3 regions of the Serratia entomophila genome follow, and region 3 is predicted to be linked to each of the others. Evidence: riboswitches for the same ligand, from Rfam matches in the RefSeq annotation. Region 3 holds a riboswitch; each other region holds the start of a gene.
What was found. A riboswitch is a leader RNA that binds a small molecule or an ion and turns the genes downstream of it on or off. The one in region 3 is predicted to bind thiamine pyrophosphate.
Positions count from the first base shown of each region.

Region 1: it holds a riboswitch for thiamine pyrophosphate, as region 3 does, so the genes downstream of both, thiM (hydroxyethylthiazole kinase) here and thiB (thiamine ABC transporter substrate binding subunit) in region 3, are expected to answer to the same signal.
Region 2: it holds a riboswitch for thiamine pyrophosphate, as region 3 does, so the genes downstream of both, thiC (phosphomethylpyrimidine synthase ThiC) here and thiB (thiamine ABC transporter substrate binding subunit) in region 3, are expected to answer to the same signal.

Region 1 covers NZ_CP082787.1:3,706,870-3,711,032, reverse strand. The annotation lists gene KHA73_RS17985 (MFS transporter) at 1-866, shown strand, start outside; gene KHA73_RS17980 (GNAT family N-acetyltransferase) at 885-1,310, opposite strand; TPP riboswitch at 1,380-1,471, shown strand; gene thiM (hydroxyethylthiazole kinase) at 1,507-2,301, shown strand; gene thiD (bifunctional hydroxymethylpyrimidine kinase/phosphomethylpyrimidine kinase) at 2,298-3,098, shown strand; gene KHA73_RS17965 (inhibitor of vertebrate lysozyme family protein) at 3,185-3,643, shown strand; gene gutQ (arabinose-5-phosphate isomerase GutQ) at 3,684-4,163, opposite strand, start outside.
Region 2 covers NZ_CP082787.1:4,558,122-4,562,284, reverse strand. The annotation lists gene KHA73_RS21865 (HesA/MoeB/ThiF family protein) at 1-365, opposite strand, end outside; gene thiE (thiamine phosphate synthase) at 370-1,008, opposite strand; gene thiC (phosphomethylpyrimidine synthase ThiC) at 1,001-2,944, opposite strand; TPP riboswitch at 3,056-3,180, opposite strand; gene rsd (sigma D regulator) at 3,220-3,723, opposite strand; gene nudC (NAD(+) diphosphatase) at 3,823-4,163, shown strand, end outside.
Region 3 covers NZ_CP082787.1:688,740-692,902, reverse strand. The annotation lists gene sgrT (glucose uptake inhibitor SgrT) at 1-36, opposite strand, end outside; gene sgrR (HTH-type transcriptional regulator SgrR) at 124-1,785, shown strand; TPP riboswitch at 1,823-1,940, shown strand; gene thiB (thiamine ABC transporter substrate binding subunit) at 1,999-2,985, shown strand; gene thiP (thiamine/thiamine pyrophosphate ABC transporter permease ThiP) at 2,961-4,163, shown strand, end outside.

The DNA of each region.
Region 1 (4,163 bases), 2.0 Mb from region 3:
TGGGGCTGCTGGGCACCGCCATGACGCAAGGGCTGATCGCCTTTGCCGCTACCCTGGCCGCGCCGCACGAACGCGGGCGGGTGGTGGGGGCGGCGCAGGGGGGGGTGGTGCTGGGGCTGTTGTTGGCGCGCACGCTTTCCGGCGCGCTGGCGGACATCGGCGGCTGGCGCACGGTGTATTTTTTCTCCGCTGGGGTCACGTTGGTTTTGTTGCCCATTTTGGCGCGCCTGTTGCCTGCACTGCAGACGCCACCCCAAACGCTCAGCTATCCGGCCTTATTGCGCTCGATGCTGACGCTATTGCGGCGCGATCGCACGCTGCAAATTCGCGGCATGCTGGCGCTGCTGATGTTTGCGGCGTTCAGCATCTTCTGGAGCGCGCTGGTGCTGCCGCTCAGCCGGCCGCCGTTTAACTTTTCCCATTCGGTGGTGGGAGCATTCGGGCTGGTGGGGGCGGTAGGCGCTCTGGCGGCGATGCGCGCCGGGCATCTTGCCGATCGCGGGCTGGGGCAGTTGGCCAGCGGCGTTTGCCTGCTGTTGCTGACGCTGGCCTGGCTGCCGCTCGGCATGCTGGGCTATGGCCTAATTTGGCTGGTGGCGGGCATCGTGCTGTTGGATCTGGCCGGGCAGGCGATCCACGTGCTGAACCAGAGCATGATCTTCAACGCCCATCCGCAGAGTCACAGCCGGCTGGTGGGGTGTTATATGCTGTTTTACGCCGCCGGCAGCGGATTGGGCGCCTTCGCCAGCACCCACGTTTACGCCTGGGCCGGTTGGAGCGGCGTGTGCTGGCTGGGGGCGAGCGTCAGCCTCGGCGCGCTGCTGTTCTGGCGGCTGACGCTGCGCGCCATGCCCGAGCGGCCATGACGTGGCGCCGCGCTCTTATTATTTCGCCGGCGAGTGCAGCAGGTAATAGTCCTCTTCGCCGTCGTTGCCGGTCGAAATGGTGCGCCAGCCGTGTTTGCGATAGAACGCCAGCGCCTTCTCGTTTTTCACCAGGCATTTCAATGCGCCAGTGGCGGTGAAGGTGCGCTCCGCCGCCTGCAGCAGGGCGCTGCCGACGCCGCGCGGCGGCAGATGTGGGTCGACATACAGGTTATGGATGAAGTTGTCGGCGCGATAAATCGACACGAACCCCAGCAGTTTGCCGTCCTCCTCCGCCACCCAGATATCCTCGCCCAGCGTCGAGCGATCGAAATCCTCCAGCCGATAACCGTCGGTATTGCACCAGGTGAACGCCGCCTTGCGCGAAGCCAGGTACAGGGTGCGCAGGAACGGGCGATCGGCCTCTTGGTATGGTCTTGTGTGCATGGCGTCTCCTTTTTATTTTTTCCCCACTATAGCGCGATTGACCTCACCGGCGGCAAGCCCAATAATGGCGGTCTTGACTCGGGGTGCCCGTCAGGGCTGAGATTTTACCCGTATTACCTGATCTGGATTATGCCAGCGTAGGGAAGTCTCGGTGCCCAACCGGTACCCGCCTTCTTGAACGCCGGTTGGGAGGAATATGTTCGCTCGACCTGAAGCTTTACCCGGCGCACGCGCCGCGGCCTGTCTGACCCAATTCAAACGCCGGCCCCCGCTGGTTCACTGCCTGACCAATGAAGTGGTGCAGTCGTTGACGGCCAACGTTTTGCTGGCGCTCGGCGCTTCGCCGGCGATGGTGGTGGAGCCGGGCGAGGCGGCGCAGTTCAGCCGGCTGGCGGACGCGCTGTTGATCAATATCGGCACCCTTAATGCTCCGCGCGCCGAATCGATGCTGGCGGCGGTGGCGGCCGCCAACCAGGCGGGCACGCCCTGGGCGTTGGATCCGGTGGCGGTTGGCGGGTTGGCCTACCGCACCGCCTTTGCCAAAAAGCTGTTGGACGAACAACCGGCGGCGATCAGGGGCAACGCGTCCGAGATCATGGCGCTCAGCGGCCTGCAGGCCAACGGCCGCGGGGTAGACAGCGCCGACGATTCGCTGGCCGCCTTGCCCGCCGCCCGCGAGCTGGCGCGCCGCAGCGGTGCGATAGTGGCGGTGACCGGCGCGGTGGATTACGTTACCGACGGCCAACGGGATTGGGCGGTAGCCGGCGGTGATGCATTGATGACGCGGGTGGTCGGCACCGGCTGCGCCCTGTCGGCGGTAGTGGCGGCATTTTGCAGCCTGCCGGGCGAGCGGTTGGATAACGTCGCCACCGCCTGCCGGGTGATGTCGCACTGCGGCGGTCTGGCAGCCGCGGCTGCCGCCGGGCCGGGCAGCTTTACCCCGGCGTTCCTCGACGCCCTGTACCGGCTGCGCGCGGAGGATCTGCAATGAAACGCATCAACGCTTTGACTATCGCCGGCACCGATCCCAGCGGTGGCGCCGGCATTCAGGCCGATCTGAAAGCCTTCTCGGCGCTGGGGGCATACGGCGCTTCGGTGATCACTGCGCTGGTGGCGCAAAATACCCGCGGCGTGCAGTCGGTTTATCAGATTGAACCGGCGTTCGTCGCCGCCCAGTTGGATTCGGTGTTCAGCGATCTGCGCATCGACAGCACCAAAATAGGCATGTTGGCCAACGCGGCGATCGTGCAGGCTGTAGCCGAGCGGCTGCGCCATTATCGGCCGGAATTTGTGGTGCTGGATACGGTGATGCTGGCGAAAAGCGGCGATCCGCTGCTGGCGCCGGAGGCGGTGGAGTCGATCCGCCGTGAACTGCTGCCGCTGGTGTCGATCATCACGCCAAACCTGCCGGAAGCGGCCGCCTTGCTGGCGTGCGCGCCGGCGGAAAATGAACTGCAAATGCGTGAACAGGGGCGGGCGTTGCTGGCGATGGGCTGCCAGGCGGTGCTGATGAAGGGCGGCCACCTGAGCGAAAGCGAGAGCCCGGACTGGCTGTTTACCGCCGGGCAGGAGCAGCGCTTTAGCGCGCCGCGCGTCGCCACCCGCCATACGCACGGCACCGGCTGCACGCTGTCGGCGGCGCTGGCGGCGCTGCGCCCGCGTCATGATGACTGGGCGGCAACCGTCGCCGCCGCCAAGGACTATCTGCAAAAGGCGCTGCAGCAGGCGGATACGCTGGAAGTGGGGCACGGCATCGGGCCGGTGCATCATTTCCATGCCTGGTGGTGAGCCAACTTTTTGCCGTCATTGCGGTCTGACTAGATCGAGGCCCGGCGCCAGCCGGGGTAAATAGAATTAACCCAGGGAGAAAGGCCATGGCAGGACAATGCGCACTCCGCAGCGCCGTTTTTGGCGCGTTGCTCAGCTTCAGCGCGGGCGGCTTTGCCCAGCAGATTGTCACCACCTCGGACGTGATCCAGCAGCCGGGTTATCAAGCCAGCTGGCAAAATATGGTGAAGGGCCAGGCGCGGCTGCCGGGCTGGGCGCGCAAGGGGGCCGGCACCTCGACGCCGGTGGAGAACCTGAGCTGGCAGGGGCAGGACTACCTGATCGGCAACCTGTGCAAGCCGCATGACTGCGCCAACAACTTTTTGATCGTGGCGTTCAAAGAGGACAAGTCGCAGGCCTGGGCAGTGCGCGTTGAGGTAGAAAACCGGCCAGAGGCCATCGATCATCCGAAGAAGTACGCCAGCTACCAGTGGCTCGGCAAGCCGAACGACGACATCAAGGCGCTGCTGAAGAAACAGTTCGAAGATAACCCCGACTGGCAATAAAGCCGCAGGGGCGCAGTTTGCCGCGCCCCATGCCCGGGAATCAGCCGATGCCGGCCTGGTGAAGATCGTGCAGGTTGATGGCGCCCACCAGCACGCCATCCAGGCTGACCACCGGCGCAGCGCTGATATGCTGTTCGTGCAGCGCCTCCAGCGCTTCGCCGGCGCGCCACTGTTCCGGCAGCCGGTAGCCGGGGCGGGTGATCGCCGGGCTCAGCGCATCCTGCAGGCTGTTGCCCTTCACCAGCCAGCGGCGCAGGTCGCCGTCGGTAAATACCCCCACCACTTTCCGCTGCGCATCGCACACCGCCACCAGCCCCAACCCGGTGCGGCTCAGTTCCAGCATCGCCTCCATCACGTTGGCGCTTTCGCTGACCTTCGGCAGGCGATCGCCGGTGCGCATCAGGTGGTGCACCCGGTTCAGCAGGCGTGCGCCCAGGCTGCCGCCCGGGTGTGAGCGGGCAAAATCTTCCGCATTGAAACCGCGTTGGCGCATCAATGCCATCGCCAGCGCGTCGCCCAT
Region 2 (4,163 bases), 1.1 Mb from region 3:
AGATCGGCGCGGGCGACGGCATCATGCAATGATCGCCCCTGCAGCCGCTGTTCCAGCGGAATGGCCTCCACCAGGGGATTCAGCGCCTGCAATTGCTGCTGCGCCAGCACGGCTTTGCTTTGCGCCGTGTCGGCGCTGCGATAAAGGATTTGGCGCTGCAGGTTGGTGACGTGCAGCCGATCGTCATCGGCCAGCAGCAGCGTGCCGACCCCGGCGGCGGCCAGGTATAGCGCCGCCGGGGAGCCCAGGCCGCCCAGGCCGACGATCAGGACCGTCGCGCGTTTGAGCTTTTCCTGGCCTTCCGGGCCCACGTCCTCCAGCAGCAGCTGGCGGCTGTAGCGCAGAAACTCTTGATCGTTGAGCATGGGATCACGCCTCCCCTTCGATCAACCGGAGCAGTTCGGTGGTGGCCGCGCGCCAGTCCGCCGCCTGGGTGATGGCGCTGACCATCGCCACGCCGCCGACGCCGCAGGCCAGCACCGCCGGCACGCGATCGATACCGATCCCGCCGATCGCCACCGTCGGGTAGTCCGTCAACCCGGCGAGGTGGCGCTTCAGCTCCGCCAGCCCCTGCGGCGCCGAAGGCATGTCTTTGGTCTGGGTCGGGAAGATGTGCCCGAGGGCAATATAAGAAGGTTTTACCGCGATGGCGCGCGCCAGTTCGGCGTCGTCGTGGGTCGATACCCCCAGCCGCAACCCGGCGCGGTGGATCGCCGCCAGATCGGTGGTATTCAGATCTTCCTGGCCGAGGTGCACGCCATAGGCGCCGTGCTTGATCGCCAGCCGCCAATAATCGTTGATGAACAGCCGCGCATGATGCCGCTTGCCCAGGGCGATGGCGGCGGCGATGTCTTCCTCTACCTGCTCATCCGGCAGATCCTTGATGCGCAGTTGAATAGTGGTGACGCCGGCGCCCAGCAGGCGGGCGATCCATTCGACGCTGTCGACCACCGGGTACAACCCCAGCTTGTGCGGGGTGGCGGGGAACGGGGTGGTGATATCAGTCATTGCTTATTTCCTCTTGCAGGTTACCGGCGCTGTGATACAGCTCGCTGCCGCGTGAACGGAACTCGGCCGACATTTTTTCCATGCCGTCCAGCTGCACTTCTATCGGTTTGGCGGCCTCCTGAGCGGCGGCGTAATCGCGCACTTCCTGCGAGATTTTCATCGAGCAGAATTTCGGCCCGCACATCGAGCAGAAGTGGGCGATTTTGCCGGACTCCTGTGGCAGGGTTTCGTCGTGGTAGGCGCGGGCGGTGGCCGGATCGAGCGCCAGGTTGAACTGATCTTCCCAGCGGAATTCGAAGCGGGCTTTGGACATGGCGTTGTCGCGGATCTGCGCGCCCGGGTGGCCCTTGGCCAGATCGGCGGCGTGGGCGGCTATCTTGTAGGTGATAAGTCCTTGTTTAACGTCTTCCTTGTTCGGCAGGCCGAGGTGTTCTTTCGGCGTGACGTAACACAGCATGGCGCACCCGAACCAGCCGATCATCGCCGCGCCTATGCCGGAGGTGAAGTGGTCATAACCCGGGGCGATATCGGTGGTCAGCGGGCCGAGGGTATAGAACGGCGCCTCGTGGCAGTGTTCCAGTTCTTCGGTCATGTTGCGGCGGATCATCTGCATCGGCACGTGGCCGGGGCCTTCGATCATCACCTGCACGTCGTACTCCCAGGCGATTTTGGTCAGCTCACCGAGGGTATGCAGCTCGGCGAACTGCGCTTCGTCGTTGGCGTCCTGAATGGAGCCCGGGCGCAGGCCGTCGCCGAGCGACAGCGAAACGTCATAGGCGGCGCAGATCTCACAGATTTCACGGAAGTGTTGGTACAGGAAGTTTTCCTGGTGGTGCGACAGGCACCATTTGGCCATGATCGAACCGCCGCGCGAAACGATGCCGGTCAGGCGTTTGGCGGTCATCGGCACATAGCGCAGCAGCACGCCGGCGTGGATGGTGAAGTAGTCCACCCCTTGTTCCGCCTGTTCCAGCAGGGTATCGCGGAACATTTCCCAGGTCAGGTTTTCCGCCACGCCGTTCACCTTCTCCAGCGCCTGATAAATCGGCACCGTGCCGATGGGCACCGGGCTGTTGCGCAGGATCCATTCGCGGGTTTCGTGGATATAGCGGCCGGTGGACAGATCCATCACGGTGTCGGCGCCCCAGCGAGTCGCCCACACCAGCTTTTCCACTTCCTCTTCTATCGAGGAGCTCACCGCCGAGTTGCCGATATTGGCGTTGACCTTCACCAGGAAATTGCGGCCGATGATCATCGGTTCGGATTCCGGGTGGTTGATGTTGGCGGGGATGATGGCGCGGCCGGCGGCCACCTCCTGGCGCACGAATTCCGGGGTAATGTTGTCGGGCAGATTGGCGCCCCAGCCCTGGCCCGGGTGCTGCCGGCGCAACGCTTCGCCGCGAATGCGTTCGCGCCCCATGTTTTCACGGATGGCGATAAACGCCATCTCCGGGGTGACGATGCCGGCGCGGGCATAGTGCAGCTGGGTGACGCATTTACCCGGTTGCGCCCTGCGCGGCTGCGGCAGGTGTTCGAAACGCAGATGGTCCAACCCCTCGTCCGCCAGGCGCTGCTGGGTGAAACCGGAGCTGACGCCGCTCAGGGGCGCGGTATCACCGCGTTCTTCAATCCAGCCGGTGCGCAGTTTGGCCAGGCCGGCATGAACGTTGAGCTGGGCCTGCGGATCGCCGTAGGGGCCGGCGGTGTCATACACCGGAATGGCCTCGTTCGGCTGGTACTGCGGGTTGTCCTTGCCACCGCCGATCAGCGTCGGGCTGAGCTGGATTTCGCGCATCGGCACCTGCACGTCGCTGCGTGCGCCCTGCAGATAGATACGGCGTGAGTTGGGGAAGGCCATCCCCTGCAGGCTGTCGATAAACTGCTGGGCGGCTTCGCGTTGTGCTTTGCGGGCACGAGGTTTCTTAACGTTAGACATAGCAAGTTCCTACCAGTGGGTTGGGAAAGTTGCTTGTCTGGAGCTCGGAGGGAGTAATGGTGCTGGCCGGTAAAGCGGATCGTCCCTAACCGGGAGGAGTCCTGCCTGTGGCGATAGATTACTCTTGTTCCCTTCGCGGGTATTAACCCGATCAGGTTCCGCGGATCCCGAATTAACGGTCTCAGCCTGGCCAATTTGTTGAACAAATCAGGCGCTAGGCACTCCGACAAGATGCCCCCCAGTATAGGAGGGATAATAAAAAAAACTACAAAATTCTAACGCGCCTGATCCAGCGCCTGGTCCGGCAGGGGCGACTGAGGGGCTTCCGCCGCCAGGTGGATCAGCCGGTCTTCCAGGGTAAAACGTGCGGCCAGGGTTTCGCCGATATCCGACAACGCCTGGTGGAGCTCCAGGCACAGGTCCTGATCGATATCCACTTCGGTATAGCGATCGTGGAACGCCATGATCTGCTCGGTATTGGCCCAGAGCTTGGGGTAGATGTTAACCGACAGCGTCATTTTCGGACTGGAGGAACCTTCCACTTGTTTGATAATTCTGTCATAGATATGGAAATGCCCGGCTGAGAGATAATCCACCAGATTATGGCAAAAGTTCTCCAGCGCTTTTTCATTCAGCGGCGTATGCTTTTCTTTATTCGGTTTGAGGCCCACTAAAGTACAGTAGGCGACCAGCAACTGCTTGCGGGCCTGAAGCCATTGATCGACTAATTCATTACTACCACCAAGGCGTTGAGTCAGGCTTTCCAAACGGTTGAGCATGTTTGACTCCGTCATTAATAAAAAGTAACAGTAAGTTATTAAAATGTAACAAGGCCGATTTGTAGAGTGCCAGTGAAGCTGAGGTTGTGCAACAACGATATGGAACTTGCATTAACGGGTAATGAAAATGGCTGGTGGATAGTCAGCCATGAAAGCAAACTTTGGTTACCGCAAGGTGAACTGCCGTTCGGTTCGGCCGCCTCTTTTTCCCTGCAGGGCAAGATGGCGCGCACTATCGGTGAGTGGGGCGGTGCGCCTGTCTGGCTGGTTCGGCAGGCGATGCCGCACGACATGGGCTCGGTGCGGCAACTGCTCGAACTGGATCGCGGTTTGTTCCAGCTCGCCGGGCGCGGCGTCCAGTTGGCCGATTTCTATCGTTCCCATCGCTATTGCGGCTACTGCGGCCATGAAATGCACCTCAGCCGCAGCGAAAGCGCCTG
Region 3 (4,163 bases):
CTGATAGAACCGTTTTGACAAGAAAGCTTTCATCATTCGCCCTCCCCCTTTCATTGATTAAAATTATCGGCGTAATATAGGGAAAGATAAATTGACGAATTGATGCGGGAGCGTTCCTCTTTTATGTCCACCTCCAGATTGCAGCAGCAGTTCATCCGCCTGTGGCAGCGCTGCCATGGCGAAACCACCGAAACCACGCTGCAGGAACTGGCGGAGGTGCTCAGCTGTTCGCGGCGCCACGTGCGCTCGCTGCTGAGCGCCATGCAGCAGCAGGGCTGGCTGACCTGGCAGGCGGAGTCGGGGCGCGGCAAGCGTTCGCAGCTCAGCTTCCACTATACCGGCCTGGCGCTGCAGCAGCAGCGGGCCGAGGAGCTGCTGGAGCAGGATCGCATCGATCAATTGGTACAGCTGGTCGGCGACAAAAACGTGGTGCGCCAGATGCTGTTGTCCCAGCTGGGCCGCAGCTTCCGCCAGGGCAAACACATTCTGCGGGTGCTCTACTATCGCCAGTTGTACAACCTGTTGCCCGGCTCGGCGCTGCGGCGTTCGGAAACCCACCTGGCCCGGCAAATCTTCAGCGGTCTGACGCGCATAAATGAGGAAAACGGGGAACTGGAGTCCGATCTTTCCCATCACTGGCAGGCCCTGACACCGCTGCACTGGCGTTTTTACCTGCGCCCGGCGATCCATTTCCACCACGGCCGCGAACTGGAGATGGAAGACGTCATCAGCTCGCTCAACCGGTTGATGCCGCAACCGCTGTTTTCACACATCGAGAGCGTCACCTCGCCGACGCCTTACGTCATCGATGTGCGCCTGAACAGCCCCGACTACTGGCTACCCTGGCTGCTGGGCAGCGTGCACGCGATGATCCTGCCGCGCGAATGGCGCAGCCTGCCGGATTTCGCCCGCCATCCGATAGGCACTGGCCCATACAGCGTGGTGCGTAACCACCGCAGCCAGATGAAGATCCACGCCTTCGATGACTATTTTGGCTACCGGGCGCTGATCGACGAGGTGAATATCTGGGTGCTGCCGGAAGTTACCGAGGAGCTGGTGCACTCCGGCGTCCAGCTGCAGGGCGACGACACCGGCAAAAACGAGCTGGAAAGCCGGCTGGAGGAAGGCTGCTACTTTCTGCTGTTCGACCAGCGTTCCCTGCTGGCGGCCGATCCGGCCATCCGCAGCTGGCTGTGCGAACTGATCAACCCAATATCTCTATTGAGCAACGCCGGGCCGGTCTACCAACGCTATTGGTCGCCGGCCTATGGCCTGCTGCCGCGCTGGCATCACAATCGCGCGCTGGCGCAGCAGCCCAAACCGGCGGGCCTGACCGCGCTGACGATCACCTATTTCAACGAGCACTCGGAGTTCCACGCCATCCGCCAGGCCATCGAACCGCTGCTGGCTCAGCATGGCGTCAGGCTGATTGTGCAGACCGTAGATTACGCCACCTGGCATAAGGGCGATGCGCAGAGCGATCTGTGGCTCGGCAGCGCCAATTTTACCCTGCCGCTGGAATTCTCGCTGTTCGCCACCCTGTATGAGCTGCCGCTGTTGCAGCACTGCATGCATGAAGATCTGGCGCAGGACGCCGCGCAGTGGCGCGCCAACCGCCTGCCGCTGGCGGATTTCTGCCAACGGCTGGTCAGCGGACACCAGCTGCATCCGCTGTTCCACCACTGGCTGCAGCTGCACGGCCAGCGCAGCATGCGCGGCGTGCGCATGAACACCCTCGGCTGGTTCGACTTCAAATCCGCCTGGTTTGCACCGCCGGAGGCATAAGCGCCTTTCGCCTGCGTCGGTTAGTCTTTACAATAGCGCCGTCTCAACGGGGTGCGGAAAGCAGGCGATGAAGAAAGCCCGCTTTTCCGCTGAGAGCACACCCGTCGAACCTGATCCGGTCAATACCGGCGGAGGGATTTGAGCATAGCGATCCGGCCTGGCCGCCTCGCCCCTCTCAGATGCCCTTGCCCCCTTATTTTTCAGGAGTGCAACGTGGTCAAAAAATATCTGCCCTGCTTACTGCTGCTGTGCGCCGCGCCGGCGCTCGCCAAGCCGACGCTGACGGTCTACACCTATGACTCCTTCGCCGCCGACTGGGGCCCCGGCCCGGCGGTGAAAAAAGCCTTCGAGGCCGACTGCGACTGCGAGCTGAAATTCGTCGCGCTGGAAGACGGCGTGTCGCTGCTGAACCGCCTGCGCATGGAAGGCACCAACAGCGCAGCCGACGTGGTGCTGGGCCTGGACAACAACCTGCTGCAGGCCGCCCAGCAGACCGGGCTGTTCGCGCCGAGCGGCGTGGATACCGGCAAACTGACCGTGCCGGGCGGCTGGCAGGATAAAACCTTCGTGCCTTATGACTACGGCTACTTCGCCTTCGTCTACAACAAGGACAAACTGAAAAACCCGCCGAAAAGCCTGCAGGAACTGGTCAGCAGCGATCAAAACTGGAAGGTGATCTATGAAGATCCGCGCACCAGCACGCCGGGCCTCGGCCTGCTGCTGTGGATGCAAAAGGTCTATGGCGACAAGGCGCCGGCGGCCTGGCGGCAGCTGGCGAAGAAAACCGTCACCGTCACCAAAGGCTGGAGCGAAGCCTACGGCCTGTTCCTCAAGGGCGAAGGCGACCTGGTGCTCAGCTATACCACTTCCCCGGCCTATCACCTGATTGAAGAGAAAAAAGACGGCTACGCCGCCGCCAACTTCAGCGAAGGCCACTACTTGCAGGTTGAAGTGGCGGGCAAGCTGAAGGCCGCCAAACAGCCGGCGCTGGCGGAGCGCTTCATGCAATTTATGGTGACACCGGCGTTCCAGAACAGCATTCCGACCGGCAACTGGATGTACCCGGTGATAAACACCCCGCTGCCGGCCGGCTTTGAACAGATGATAGTCCCACAGACCGCGCTGCAGTACAGCGCCGAAGAGGTGGCCAGGCAACGCGGCAGTTGGATCCGGGCATGGCAAACCGCCGTCAGCCAGTAATCCCCCGCTGGCTATGGCCGGGGCTGCTGGCCGCCGGGCTGATCCTGGCCATCGCCGCGCTGGCGATGGGCTCGCTGTGGCGGCACGCGCCGGAAAGCGACTGGCGCGGCCTGTGGCAGGACAGCTACCTGTGGCACGTGGTGCGCTTCACCTTTCGGCAGGCGCTGCTGTCTGCGCTGATCTCGGTGCTGCCCGCCATCCTGCTGGCGCGGGCGCTGTATCGCCGCCGCTTCCCCGGCCGCCAACTGCTGCTCCGGCTGTGCGCAATGACGCTGGTGCTGCCGGTGCTGGTGGCGGTGTTCGGCCTGCTCAGCGTCTATGGCCGCCAGGGCTGGCTGGCGACGCTGTGCGGCTGGCTGGGCGTCAACTACAGCTTCTCGCCGTATGGCCTGCAGGGCATCCTGCTGGCGCACGTGTTTTTTAACCTGCCGCTGGCCACCCGCCTGCTGATGCAGGCGCTGGAACATATCCCGGTCGAACAGCGCCAGCTGGCGGCTCAGCTCGGCATGAACGGCTGGCAGCAGTTCCGCTTTGTCGAATGGCCGGCGCTGCGCCGGCAGATCCTGCCGAGCGGCGCCTTGATTTTCATGCTGTGCTTCGCCAGTTTCGCCACCGTACTGTCGCTGGGCGGCGGGCCCCAGGCCACCACGATAGAACTGGCTATCTATCAGGCGCTGAGCTACGACTACGATCTCAGCCGCGCCGCGCTGCTGGCGCTGATCCAGCTGACATGCTGCCTGGGCCTGGTGGTGCTCAGCCAGCGGCTGGGCCAGGCGTTGCCGGTGGGCCATACCCAAGCACACCTCTGGCGCAACCCGGAGGACAGCCTGTGGCGCCGCGTCAGCGATTTCCTGCTGATCGCCGCCGCCCTCTTGCTGCTGCTGCCGCCGCTGCTGGCGGTGGTCGCCGACGGCGCCAATCAGGCGATGGTCAGCGTGCTGCAACAGCAGATGCTGTGGCAGGCGCTGTTCACCTCGCTGCGCATCGCGCTCGGCGCCGGCCTGCTGTGCGTGGCCTTGACCATGATGCTGCTGTGGAGCAGCCGCGAGCTCAAGCTGCGCCAACGTCTGCGCTGGGGCCAAACGCTGGAGCTGAGCGGCATGGTGATCCTGGCGATGCCGGGCATCGTGCTGGCCACCGGTTTCTTCCTGCTGCTGAGCGACACCCTCGGGCTGCCG